2 regions of the Collimonas sp. NPDC087041 genome follow, and region 2 is predicted to be linked to the other one. Evidence: predicted binding sites of a transcription regulator. Region 2 holds the regulator's gene; the other holds the start of a gene.

Region 1 (6,893 bases), on a different contig from region 2:
AGGCACCAGAAGCCATCCCACATGTGGTTGGTCACCGAGCAGTATTTCTGCACTTCATACAACTTGGCGGTGGAAATGATCGCCAGCGGATTTTCCTGGCCTTCAACGATCCTGGTTTGCAGTGCTGAGTACACTTCGGCGAAGTTGATGCTGGTCGGTGCGGCATCGAAAGCACGGAACATCGAGGTCCATAGCGGGCTTGGCGGCACCCGCAGTTTCATGCCTTTGAGATCTTCAGGCTTGTTGATCGGGCGGCTGCTGTTGGTGATCTGGCGATAGCCGTTGTCCCAGATTTTTTCGAAGGCGAACATGGTGGATTTAGCGGCAATCTGCTTGCGCACGTAGGCGCCGAGATCGCCGTCCATGGCGGCCCATACCTGGCTGTAATCCTTGAAGGCGAAACCGATGCCGCTGATTTGCGCATCCGATACCAAGGTGCCCAGGATCAACGGCGACAACATGAAGTAATCGATGGCGCCGGCGCGGATTTGCGACAGCATGTCGGTATCCGTTCCGAGCTGGCTGTTCGGATAGATCTGCATGTCGATCCGGCCTTTCGATTCGGCGCCGATCTTGGTCGCCATTTCCTTGGCGCGGATGTTCATCGGATGCGTGACCGGCAGGTTGTTGGCGAATTTCAACGTGAATTCGGCAGCGGCATGGGCTTGCGTAGCGTACAGGCCGCTTGCAGCGACTGCGGATGCGGCAGAAACGGTCTTCAGGAAATGACGGCGTGAAATATTACCCATGTGTTTGTCTCCTCGATTGTAGTTTTAAAAAATGACATCGGACACTTGGCGGTGACACTGCTTTGAACCTGATAGAGCAATTAGGATGCCATGCAGCGGATCGGCTTTCCGATAGCGGCGCCAAGCCCCTCGCGGCAACGCAGTTCAAGCATTTCACTGAAAAAATGTGATGTCCAGCAGATCATGTCATGTGTTTAATTTCTGCGACAGGTGTCGCAGCAAATAAACAACTGTCGCTCCCGCAGTGCAGCAAATTTTCGGTTGGCGCTTGATTACTTCCAGCATTGAAATTGCCGTCTCTCATAGGCTGCAGGCGCATGGTGTGCAGCTCGCAGATTCAGTGGCACCGTTTTTGCATTGATGGCTTCCGAACTGCTCAGCGCATCACTCAACAAATCGCTCATCGAATCACTTACCGAATCACTTACCGAATCACTTACTACTAGGACTCCACATGACTGCTCCCTGCATCACCGGCTGGAACCATTCCCGCTTCGGCAAACTGGATGGCATCGATCCGGAAGTGCTGATCGCCGACGTCGCCAAAGCCGCAATCGCCCATGCCGGTTTGAGCCCGGCCGATATCGGCTCGATCTACATCGGCACCTTCAACGGCGGCTTCCTGTACCAGGACTTTCCATCATCACTGGTGTTCAACGGCATTCCCGAACTGCGCTTCACACCGGCGGTGCGGGTCGAGAATGCTTGCGCCACCGGATCGGCGGCGATCCATTCCGGATTGCAGGCTGTCTTGTCGGGACAATCGCGGCATGCGCTGGTGATCGGTTTTGAAAAGATGACCGAGCTGGCTACTGCAGCGGTTGGCGATGTATTGCTGAAATGTTCGTACGCCAGGGAAGAGGCCGGAATACCCGGCGGCTTTGCCGGCGTTTTCGGCGAAATCGCGCAAGCCTATTTCACACGCTACGGCGATCAGTCCGATGCGTTGGCGGCAATCGCTGCAAAAAACCACAAGAACGGCATGCGCAATCCGTATGCGCACATGCGCAAGGACCTGGGTTACGACTTTTGCCGCAACGTGTCGGAAAAGAACCCGTTCGTTGCCGGTCCGCTCAAGCGCACTGACTGTTCACTGATTTCCGATGGCGCCGCGGCCATCATCCTCAGCGCTGCCGATGCGACGCCTGGCATGGCGCGCGCGGTGCAGTTCCGGGCAGCAGTGCAGGTCAACGATTTCTTGCCGCTCAGCCGGCGTGATCCAACCCGCTTCGAGGCCGGCAGCCTGGCCTGGAAAAAAGCACTGGCGCAGGCGAAATTGGGGCTACACGATTTGTCGCTGGTGGAAACCCATGATTGCTTCACAATCGCCGAGCTGCTGGAATACGAGGCGATGGGGCTGGCCGAGCCGGGCCAGGGCGCACACGCGATTCTCGACGGCGTCACCAGCCGCGAAGGCCGCTTGCCGATCAATCCGTCTGGCGGCTTGAAATCGAAAGGGCATCCAATCGGCGCCACCGGCGTGTCGATGCACGTGATGGCGGCGATGCAGGCTTGCGATGATGCCGGCGACATGCAGATTCCGGGTGCGCGCCATGTCGGCGTCTTCAATATGGGCGGCGCTGCAGTCGCCAACTACGTCAGCATCCTGGAAAGGGTGGTCTGATAAGGGGAGGTGATTCTGCGATCGACCGATCGCAGTGAAATGAGCATCGTTGATAACCGTGGCAATAATAAGAGCGAGACAATGTTAAACAAAGTCATGAACCTGGGGCGGCTACTATCCGACGTCGCCCGGCGTTTCCCGGACCAACCCGGTCTGATCATCGGCGACAACATCGCTACCTGGAAGCAAATCAATGATCGTGTCGATCGCGTCGCACAAGCGTTGCAACAACTTGGGGTGGCGAAGGGCGAAAGGTTGCTGGTGCATTCCCGCAACAACCAGCAGATTTTCGAAAGCGCCTGGGTGGCGTTCAAGCTGGGCATGGTGTGGGTGCCGACCAATGTGCGCATCACGCCGCAGGAAGCGGCGTATCTGGGGCAATCCAGCGCCGCCAGCGTGATGCTGTATGACCAGGGATTTGCAGATTACGTCGATGCAGTCAAGGCGGTGTCGCCGGCGCTGACGCATGTAATTGCGCTGCACGATCCACGCGCCGGCGAACTCGATTACGAAGTCCTGGCCGGACATGGTGATAACGTTCTGTCGTTTGATGAAGTGGGAGTGGAATACAACGATCCGCTCTGGTTTTTCTATACCTCCGGCACCACCGGCCAGCCTAAAGCAGGCATGCTGACGCATGGCCAGATGGCGTTTGTCGTCACCAATCACCTGGCGGATTTGCTGCCGGGCTTGTCGCATCGTTCGCGCTCGCTGGTGGTGGCGCCGCTGTCGCATGGCGCCGGCATCCATGCCATCGTCAATACCGCGCGCGGTGCGGCCAGCGTATTGCCGGCCACGGACAAGCTGCAGCCGGAAGAGGTTTGGCAACTGGTCGAAAAGCATCGTATCGACAACATGTTCACGGTGCCGACCATCGTCAAGATGCTGACCGAAGATACTGCGGTCGATCGTTATGATCATAGTTCGTTGCGGCATGTGATCTACGCCGGTGCGCCGATGTATCGCGCCGATCAACGTCATGCGCTGCAAAAACTGGGCAAGGTGCTGGTGCAGTATTACGGGCTGGGAGAAGTCACCGGCAACATTACCTTCCTGCCGGCCGATATGCATACCGACGACGACAGCGATCCGCTGGCGCGCATCGGCAGTTGCGGCATGCCGCGTACCGGGATGGAGATTGCGATCCTGGACGCCGCCGGCAGCAAACTGGCGCCGGGCGAAACCGGCGAAATCTGTGTACGCGGGCCGGCGGTGTTTCTTGGTTATCACAATAATCCGCAAGCCAACGCCAAAGCTTTCAAGGATGACTGGTTCCATACCGGCGATCTCGGTCATCTCGACAGCGCCGGCTTCGTGTACATCACAGGACGCTCGTCCGACATGTACATCTCCGGCGGTTCCAATGTCTACCCGCGTGAAATCGAAGAGGCGTTGTTGACCCATCCGGCGGTATCCGAGGTGGCAGTGCTGGGTCTGCCGGATCCCAAGTGGGGCGAAAGCGGCATTGCCGTGATTGTCGCCAACAGCGGGGTGGCAATCGATGCTGCGCAGTTGCAGCAACACCTGGAGAGCCGCATTGCCAAATACAAATGGCCGCGGCGCTTCGTGTTCTGGCAATCGATGCCGAAATCGGGTTACGGCAAGATCGTCAAGAAACAGATCAAGTCATTGCTGGAAGCGCAGGGGGATTGTCATCTATGAAACCTTCCGCACAGATCCACCGGCCGCGCATGCTGATCCATCCCGGCCCGTTCAATCCGATTCGTATCCAAAGCCGGCATGCGGCAGGCGGCAGGCATATCCGCCTGGCGCTGACACCCGGTTTGAGCCTGTTCGACGCCATCGTCAAGCCGCTGGCGGCGATCGGCATCAAGAATGCTTCCACCACGATATTGGGCGGCTATTTCGACAGTCTCGAATACTGTGTGGCGCGGCCCGATTCGACGCAACAGGCGGTCATCGCTTACTCGCAGCCGATCCATGCCGGCCGGGTCTACATGATTTTCGGTAATGCCACGATCGGCAAGAACCAGCATGGCGAACCGATTGTGCATTGCCACGCAGCGATCCGCGCCGAAGACGGTTCGGTCAAGGGCGGCCATATCATCACCCACACCTGCATCGTCGGCAACAGGCCGATTCCGGTATTGGTGACATCGCTCGACGGCTTCGAGCTGCGCGTCACCTTCGATCCGGAAACCAATATACCGCTACTGCAACCGCATGAGGAGAGCATTGATGAATGACGCAACCGTAGTAGAAAACGGCGCAATGGGGCGGGTTGCCTATGCCCGTATCGCACCTAACGAGGATTTGGTGCTGGGTGTCGAAAAGCTTTGCCTGGCCGAGGGCTTCCGCCATGCCTTTGTGCGCGGTGCGTTGGGTAGCCTGGTGGATGCTTGCCTGGGCACCTTGGATGGCAAGTGCGTGCAAGTCAAAGGGCCGGCGGTGGAGATTGTCAGCCTGGCTGGCGAGGTTCGCTCGAACGACGATGGCACGCTCAGCGCCGCGCTGACCGGCGTGGTGGCGGATACCGAAGGCAACGTGTTTGGCGGGCCGTTTGTGGCTGGCGCCAATCCGATTTGCATGACTTTTGAAGTGACGCTAGAGGAGTGGTTGCCGGCACTGGCAAAAGCCGGCATGTGAAGCGGGCCGGGAATGCCGGCACTAGCTGGAAGGGCATGGAGCGCGCCTGCGTTTACCGCAACGGTATTCGGCAGGCGCTCTTCTTTTGGCTGATGGCGATCAGGCAGCAGGCAGGGCCGGATCAACTGGGGCCGGGCCAAAGTTGTTAGGTTCTTTCGGTTCCTGGACCAGGAAATAGATCATGGCGATCCAACCAAGAACAGGGATGATCCCGATCAATTGCAGCCAGCCGCTGCGATTCGAGTCATGCAGGCGACGCGCAGCCGCAGCGATCAACGGCACCAATGTCGCCAACGAAAACAGCAAGCTGAGCTTGTGGCTGATTATGTCTGTCACGAATGAGCCGAGGACCAGAAAGAGAATGAACCACCAGTATTCCGAGCGCGAAGCCCTGCCGTTGAAATCGGCGTATTTGGAGATACAGACTTTGATTGCTTCGGTAAACGTCATTTTTGATCCCCTGAAGTTTTCTGCAAGGGCAATGCACGCGTTGGTAGACGGCGTGCCTGCCGACGGATTTAGGTAGGATTACCTGGCGGCAATGATAGCAAAGTCGGCAGAAAACCCAACATAAATATTAATGATTGGCAATTTTAAGGGTGCATCCTTATGTTGCGACCGCATGGGTTTTCAAGCGTGCTCCATTCTGGCCAAATCCATAACTTCCTTGATATTTATCAAAAGAAATATTTGTTCTTCGCGCTAGGCTTCGCCATTCATTAATTTCACCCGGCATAGCAATGGCAATAGAACTTTTTAACGATGGGCAGCACGCCTGCGTGATGTTTTCGGATCTGGTCGAGGAGGACGAGGGCGAGGTGGTGCAGACCAACCAGTTTTTCATTGTCGACCATGGTCAAGGCGCATTGATCGATCCGGGTGGGCAGATGACCTATAACGAACTTTTCATTGCACTGAGTCGCTATTTCCCGCCGAAGGAATTGAAATACATCCTGGCCTCGCATGCGGACCCTGACATCGTCGCTTCCGTCGGCCGCTGGTTGAGCGGATCGGCATGCCAGATCGTCATATCCAAGCTTTGGTCGCGTTTCATTCCGCACTTTTGTCCGCCAGGGAAAACTGCCGGGCGCATCATTGCCATCCCTGACGAGGGCTTCAAGATTCAGCTCGGACATAGCCATATCCTTGCCTTGCCGGCGCATTTCCTGCATTCGGAGGGCAATTTTCAGTTTTACGATCCGCTCAGCAAAATACTGTTCTCCGGCGATCTCGGCGCCTCGATGGTCAGCAATGCCGATGCCGCCCAAGCCGTTACTGATTTCGCCGCGCATGTGCCGCGGATGCTGCCTTTCCACCGCCGCTACATGAGCGGCAATCGGGCCTGCCGGCTGTGGGCGGCGATGGTGCGCCAACTTGATATCGAGTGCATCGTGCCGCAGCACGGCTGCATGTTCAAGGGACGGGAGATGGTCGCCAGTTTCATTGACTGGGTTGAGCAGCTTGATTGTGGCATCGACTTGTTGGCGGAGCGGCACTATAGCTTGCCGACTAGCTGGTTACAGTCCGGCGGCGAGTTTTGAGGCGTGCGTCGCGGCATTCGCAATTCAGTTTGCCCGTGCTAGGATTCTGGCAGAACCGCTTTGGAGATACGCATGACGACTCTTGTTGCCGGACCAATCTTGACAGCCAGTGGCGATATTTCGTTTGTCGCAGGATTGGCGGACGGTAGCAAGCAGTCATTTCAAGTGTCGCAGGAAGTCTTGCATGAGTATTTCGGCGCCAGGGACGGCTCCATCACTGAATTGATTTGCGCTTTCGGCTATGGCGTTGATCGTATTCTTGATGTGGCGGAAAGCAAGCATTGCACTGCCGTCGATGGAGCGATTTTGATCGAGTGTGCCGACTTTCAATAAAACACCGAAAGGCTTGGGCATCCAGGTCGTTCGTCTCGC
Region 2 (6,893 bases):
ATAGGTCAGCGTTTCATCGACCGCAAGCAGCCGGCGCTGGAAGCGCAAGTGGCCAACCTGGCCGATGAGATCGCTTACAACAATCATGATGTCGACGACGGCTTGCGCTCGGGTTTATTGACACTGGAGCAGATGAACCAGATCGATTTCTACGCGTTGCACAGCCGCGAAGTAGAGCGGATTTTTCCTGGATTGACGGGGCGGCGTGCGATCAATGAAACGGTGCGGCGCATGATCAATGCGTTGATCACCGACCTGATCCAGACATCGCAGGAGCGAATCCAGGACGCGAAGGTGCAGACGCTGGACGATGTGCGCAATGCGCCGCCGCTGATCGCATTTTCCGACGGCATGGCGCAGCAGGCTGCCGTTCTCAAGCGCTTCTTGCGCGAAAACCTGTATCGGCACTATCTGGTCAATCGGATGACCAGCAAGGCGCGCCGCATCGTGGTGGAATTGTATGAATGTTTTACCGATGAACCCGCATTACTGCCGCCGGACTATCAATTGCCGGCCGATGGCCAGCACAGTCCGCAGCAACAGGCGCGCCAGGTTGCCGACTACATCGCCGGCATGACCGATCGCTATGCGATACGTGAACATAGGCGCCTGTTTCTGGTGGACGAAGGGCATCTGTAAAGGTTGCACTGAAGCCAAACGCATCATCGCAGCAGCTTGGGTTAGACTTGGTTGTTATCTACTTAACTTTATCAAGGATCAATTATGCGTCGCGTATACCAAACAGCAGTGACATTGACTCTGGCCTTGTCGGCAACTGCCGCGCTGGCTCTATCGTTGAGCGACCTGAGCAACCAGGACGCCAGCAGCGGCCTGAAAGCCGCGTTGCAAAAAGGAGCGGACGTTGCCGTCTCCAAGCTGGGCGTGACAAACGGCTTCCTGAATAACGACAAAGTGAAAATCGGCTTGCCGGGTATACTTGAGAAGGCGCAGCCAATACTGAAAATGACTGGCAAGGGCCAGCAGCTGGATGATCTGGTGGTGTCGATGAATCACGCTGCAGAATCGGCTGTGCCGCTGGCCAAGCCGCTGTTGATGAATGCGGTCAAATCGATGTCGGTGACGGATGCAAAAAACATCCTGACAGGCGGCGATACTTCCGTGACCGATTTTTTCAAGCAGAAAACCTCGGCCGAATTGGGCCAGAAATTCCTGCCTATCGTCAAAGGCGTGACCGATCGTAACGGCCTGTCGGCGCAATATAACGCGATCATGGGACAAGTCGGCAAGACCGGCATGGTGCCGGCCCAGCAAAGCACGGTGGAAGGTTATGTGACCCAGCGCGCGCTGGATGGCTTGTACACCATCATCGGTGAAGAAGAGAAAGCGATTCGCCAGGATCCGGTCGGCGCCGGCAGCGCGATCATCGGCAAGGTATTCGGTGCGTTGAAATAATCGCTGCTTTTGCGGGGCCGTGCCGCACGGCGGCGCGATCATCGGCAGGCAAGTAATTCGGGCTGCAGTGTCGCCCGTAAAAATAACTAAGGGCGCATTGACTGCGCCCTTGTTCATTCATTGGCGCGAGCTACTGAGCTCGTACGCCGGAGTTCGATTGACGGCCGGTTCAGGTCGCGGCGGGTAGGTCTTCCGGGACATGCTTGATGGAATCATGCTGATGATCCTGCATCTTGTCCTTGTATTTGATCACCTGGCGATCGAGCTTGTCGATCAGTGCATCAATGGCGGCATACAGGTCGTGAGCGATGCTTTCAGCATGCAGGTCCTTTCCTTTTACGCGCAGATTGATTTCCGCTTTTTGGCGCTTTTCTTTTTCAGTGATTTTGTCGACGGTCAGAATCACGCTGATATCGATGACCTGGTCGAAGTGACGTTTGATACGTTCCAGCTTGCTTTGTACGTATTCGCGAATGGCAGGGGTTAATTCGAGGTGATGCCCACTGATGGTGAAGTTCATACAGCGCTCCTATGAAGAATATTGCTGGCGGTTCTGAACAGGTTGCGTTGAATCTTTAGGCGAGCAATCAAGAGCGGACTGCTCTGGCAAGAATCGGTAAAACCCGCTTTGTCTGAACACAGCAAGGGTAAGCTCTACAATCAAACCACAAAAAACTACAAGGCCTTGCGTAAATTAACAGACGGAATCTTTAGTGCTTCGCGATATTTTGCGACGGTGCGGCGGGCGACCACCATACCTTGTTCCGCAAGCATGTCGGCAATCTTGCTGTCAGAGAAAGGATTTTTTGAATCTTCTGCTCCTATCAGTTGTTTAATGAGTGCCCGTATCGCTGTTGAGGAAGCCTCTCCACCTGCCTCAGTAGCAACATGGCTGCCGAAGAAATACTTCAGTTCAAACATCCCGTGGGGAGTGAGCATGTATTTCTGAGTGGTTACACGAGAAATAGTGCTCTCGTGTAGACCCAGTGTATCAGCTATTTCACGCAACACAAGCGGCCTCATTGCGACCGCGCCGTGTGAAAAGAAGTTCCGCTGGCGCTCGACAATTGCCTGCGCCACTCGCAGGATAGTGTCGAAACGCTGCCGCATATTCTTGATCAGCCACTTGGCTTCCTGCAGCTGAGAAGTCAGTGCGCCTTCCCCTTTGCTTTGCCGCAAAATGTTGGCATATAGAGCATTTACGCGCAGTCTAGGCATGACGTCATTGTTCAACATGACCTGCCAGCCTTGCTTTGAGCGCCTGACGATGACGTCCGGCACTACGTAGTCGGAGGTGTTGGCGGCGAACGGCGCGCCGGGGTGAGGATTGCATTGCTTGATGACGGTCTGCGCTTCGCGCAGGTCCTCGTCATCACATTCAAGCGCTTTCTTAATCTTATTGAAATCGCGTTGCGCAAAAAGCATCAGGTGATCTTGCACAATCGCCAATGCCAGGCGACGCGTGACAAATGGCACTTTGACAAAGCGATTGATTTGCAAGGTCAGGCATTCGGACGCATTGCGTGCGCCGACGCCGGCCGGATCGAAGCTTTGCACCATGCTCAGCGCCGTCGATAGTTCCTCGACGTCAATCTCCAGCTCGGCCGGCAGGCGCTCATGGATTTCCTCCAGCGACTCTTCCAGGTAGCCGTTGTCGTCCAGCGCATCGATCACCAGTTCGACCAGCGCCCGATCGCGCAGATCGTGGACGGTTTCACGCATCTGCTGTTGCAGGTGCTCGCGCAAAGTCGATTCGTGCGCTTCTAGCTGTGGCCTTGCGTCTTCATCGTCCGGGGTTTTGGCGTTACGGGCGACATCGTCGAAACTCCATTCGCCCTCGCTGCTTTCGGGCGCGTTGTCGCTGGCCGCAGGGGTATCGAAACTGGCTTCGACTTCAGTCGGTGAGCTGCTCACTTCACTGTCGCCGACCGGCGCATCCATGGTCGAGGTCGAGCCGCTGATGGCGCCGTCGGCGAGTAGACGCACGGAGTTGTCGAGCGGGTCGTCGACCCGTTCCAGCAGTGGATTGTCGGAGAGTATTTGTTCCAGCTCCTGATGCAGTTCGAGCGTGGACAATTGCAATAGCCGGATCGACTGCTGCAATTGAGGCGTCAGCGCAAGATGCTGCGAGGTGCGTAGCTGGAGTGATTGTTTCATGGCTCTCGTGCGGACAATTCACTTCTATTCTTAACTGCGGGACTGAACTTGACGGCTGCAACAGCACAGCACGTCAATCTGTCCACGGCGCATTGGACAACGGATAATTTATTCAGAAAATAACAAGCAGAATTCAAGCTATGCCTTAGCGCGGCACGATTACGCTGCAACCGGCGTGTCTACATGCGGAAATGCTCGCCCAGATATACGCGTCGTACCGATTCGTCGGCAATGATGTCGTCCGGACTGCCGCTGGCCAATACGCTGCCCTGGTTGATGATATAGGCGCGGTCGCAAATGCCCAGCGTTTCACGCACATTGTGGTCGGTGATCAGTACGCCGATGCCGCGCTCTTTCAGGAAGCGTACGATGCGCTGGATTTCGATGACGGCGATCGGATCGATCCCGGCGAATGGTTCATCCAGCAGCACGAAGCGGGGATTGGTCGCCAGCGCCCGGGCGATCTCAACACGCCGGCGTTCACCGCCGGAGAGCGATAGCGCCTGGCTCTCGCGCAGTTTTTCAATCTGCAATTCATGCAACAGCTTCTGCAACTGTTCGTCGATTTCTGCCTTGGTGAGCGGCTTGCCGTTAGGCTGCTGCAGCTCCAGCACAGCGCGGATATTGTCTTCCACCGTCAGCTTGCGGAACACCGATGCTTCCTGCGGCAGGTAGGACAAACCAAGCACGGCGCGGCGATGGATCGGCAGGCGCGAAATGTCGACGCCGTCGAGATCGATCTCGCCGCCATCCGATGGCACCAGGCCGACGATCATGTAGAACGACGTGGTTTTGCCGGCGCCGTTCGGCCCCAGCAAACCGACCACTTCGCCGCACTGGACGTTGAGTGAAACGTCATGCACGACCTGACGCGCACCGTAGCTCTTCTGCAGACCTTTAACGATCAGGTTGCTAGGGGTCCCAGGTGTCCCGGGCGTGGCGCTCATTGGGCAACCTTCGGACGTGGCTGGATCACCGCGCGGATGCGGCCGGCGCCCGGTTGGCTATTGCCATTGACGGTATTGTTGACCGAATAGAATTCGGTGCGGCTGTCGTAGGAGATGAATTCGCCGTTGACTTCATCGGTCGGCTTGTCGCCCTGCAGGCGGCGCATCTGCGCTTTCGAAAACAGCTTGGTGACTTCAGTCTTGCCATCGTATTCGATGCGTTCGGCATGGCCGTCGATCCACAGGTCCGGGCCACCGTCGCGTTTTTGCTTGAACGTGGCGAGCTTGCCTGGATCAGCGTACAAGACGGCGTACTGGTAGCCGGCCGGATCGGTGGTCACCACGACGCGGTCAGCCTTCATCAGCAGCGTGCCGCGCGTCAGCACCACGTTGCCGGTGGCGACGTTGACCTGCTTGACATCGTCATACGTGAGCTGGTCGGAGTCGATCAGCGTCGGTTTGTCGGAGTCGGCTTTTTCCGCATGGGCAATGCCCACGGCGCTAAGCAGCAACAGAGAAAGCAAAAATAGTCGTTTCATGAAAAATCCTGGGTAAAGGATGGAACCGCATACATAAATTGTGTGGCTTGCGCTTAATGCGGCTTTGGCGGAAAGACGCCGTGCACCTTGCTGAACATTTTCAGCACGCGCGTGGAATTATTAAAATACATGCCGGTGCCGTTCAGTTTCGATTGCCCCAGCGTGATTTCTGCCGGCAGATCGGTTTGCATGACATCGTCGTCCGGCAGCAACAACAGGTATTCCGATTTCAAGTGGAAATTGTCGGCCATCGCCGTCTTCGGGCGATCGGCGTTGACATCGCCATACAGGTGAACCTTGCTGTTGTCGTCTTCAACCTTGCCGCGGTCGGCGCGCAGGTTCATCGGCGGCTTTTCCTTATCCAGGCTGTGCACGATTGGTTTCTGGATGTCGAATGAATCGTCGACCGGATTGTGCGTCAGCAGGTCGCCGGAGATGTTGTAGCGCGGCTGCCCGGTGGGAGACATCTGCACGTAGTTGAACGTCTCCACGTAATAATCCGGCTCCACGCGCGTTGGCTTGGGCAGCAGTTCATCGGTATCCCTGTGCATCACCTGCACCAGCCAGAAACTGCCCAGCGCCAGTATCACGAACAGAACCAGCAGCAGCATGAAGCGGAAGCGGTAAGTGGAGCGGAGATTTTTCATGCCGGGGCCGAGCCTTGTGGAGTGGGGCGCAGATAAGCCGCCAGCGCCGCTTCATAGGTGTCTTGCGCCTGCATGATGAGATCGCACACTTCACGCGCTGCGCCTTGGCCACCGGCGGTTTGAGTGACGTAGTGGACGCGCGCCCTGACTTCGCGATGGCCGTTGGGCACGCTCACTGCAAAGCCGACCTGCGACAGGATCGGCAGGTCGATCACATCGTCGCCGATGAAGCCGCAGGCATCGGCGTCGAGCTGCAGTTGCGTCAGCAATTGGATGAATGCCGAGTGTTTGTCATGCACGCCTTGCTGGACATGGGCGATGCCAAGATCGGCAGCGCGGCGGCTGACGATTGCCGATTTGCGCGCGCTGATGATTGCGGTGGCGACACCGCTTTGCTGCAACTGCTTGATGCCGTGGCCGTCCAGCACGTTGAAACGCTTCAGTTGCTCGCCGTCGGCGCCGTACAGCAAGCCGCCGTCGGTCAGGATGCCGTCGACGTCGAAAATCATCAGGCGCACGCGCGCGGCGCGTGCCATCAGTTCCGCCTCGGGCAGGGCCGGATTAACTGACACGTTGTTGTACGGAATGCCGGCTGCCATCAGATAACCTTGGCGCGGGTCAGGTCGTGGATATGCAATGCGCCGACCAGCGTGCCGTCGGTGTCCGTCACCAGCAGCTGATTGATGCGGAATTGCTCCATCATGTGCACCGCGTCGACCGCCAGTTGATCGGCGCTGATCGTGCGCGGATTGGCATGCATCACATCGGCGATCGTCAATTTGGTGAAATCCTGGACCTGTTCGATCAAGCGGCGCAAGTCGCCATCGGTAAACACGCCGATGACGTGGAATTTGTCGTCGACCACGGCGGTCATGGCGATTCCCTTGCGGGTGATTTCCAGCAACGCGTTCGACAGCGGTACATCCGCCGTCACCGCTGGAATCGCTTCGCCGCTGCGCATGACATCGCGTACGTGGGTCAACAGCCTGCGGCCGAGTGCGCCGCCCGGATGGGAGCGGGCAAAATCTTCTTCACGGAAGCCGCGCGCGTCCAGCAGCGCTACCGCCAGTGCGTCGCCCATCGCCAGCGTGGCGGTGGTGCTGGCGGTTGGCGCCAGGTTCAATGGGCAGGCTTCCTGCGCCACGCCAACGTTGAGATGAACGGTAGCCAGTTGCGCCAGTGCCGACGTA

Evidence for each region. The regulator sigma-54, encoded in region 2, starts transcription at its own class of promoters, with help from an activator protein. The targets are predictions, from matches to a motif close to TGGCANGNAANCTGCTTT.
Region 1: ACIPF8_RS12445 (acetyl-CoA acetyltransferase) is a predicted target of sigma-54. The motif match lies at 1,091-1,108, and genes of this name have one in related genera.

Annotation. Positions count from the first base shown of each region.
Region 1 is NZ_JBIUZX010000006.1:1,399-8,291, reverse strand. Features, by position in the region: gene ACIPF8_RS12450 (TRAP transporter substrate-binding protein) at 1-749, opposite strand, end outside; gene ACIPF8_RS12445 (acetyl-CoA acetyltransferase) at 1,204-2,373, shown strand; gene ACIPF8_RS12440 (acyl-CoA synthetase) at 2,413-4,035, shown strand; gene ACIPF8_RS12435 (PPC domain-containing DNA-binding protein) at 4,032-4,580, shown strand; gene ACIPF8_RS12430 (PPC domain-containing DNA-binding protein) at 4,573-4,980, shown strand; gene ACIPF8_RS12425 (DUF805 domain-containing protein) at 5,080-5,430, opposite strand; gene ACIPF8_RS12420 (MBL fold metallo-hydrolase) at 5,721-6,521, shown strand; gene ACIPF8_RS12415 (hypothetical protein) at 6,594-6,854, shown strand.
Region 2 is NZ_JBIUZX010000002.1:240,187-247,079, reverse strand. Features, by position in the region: gene ACIPF8_RS04220 (deoxyguanosinetriphosphate triphosphohydrolase) at 1-639, shown strand, start outside; gene ACIPF8_RS04215 (DUF4197 domain-containing protein) at 724-1,413, shown strand; gene hpf (ribosome hibernation-promoting factor, HPF/YfiA family) at 1,583-1,933, opposite strand; gene ACIPF8_RS04205 (RNA polymerase factor sigma-54) at 2,089-3,570, opposite strand; gene lptB (LPS export ABC transporter ATP-binding protein) at 3,750-4,517, opposite strand; gene lptA (lipopolysaccharide transport periplasmic protein LptA) at 4,514-5,056, opposite strand; gene lptC (LPS export ABC transporter periplasmic protein LptC) at 5,110-5,703, opposite strand; gene ACIPF8_RS04185 (KdsC family phosphatase) at 5,700-6,302, opposite strand; gene ACIPF8_RS04180 (SIS domain-containing protein) at 6,302-6,893, opposite strand, start outside.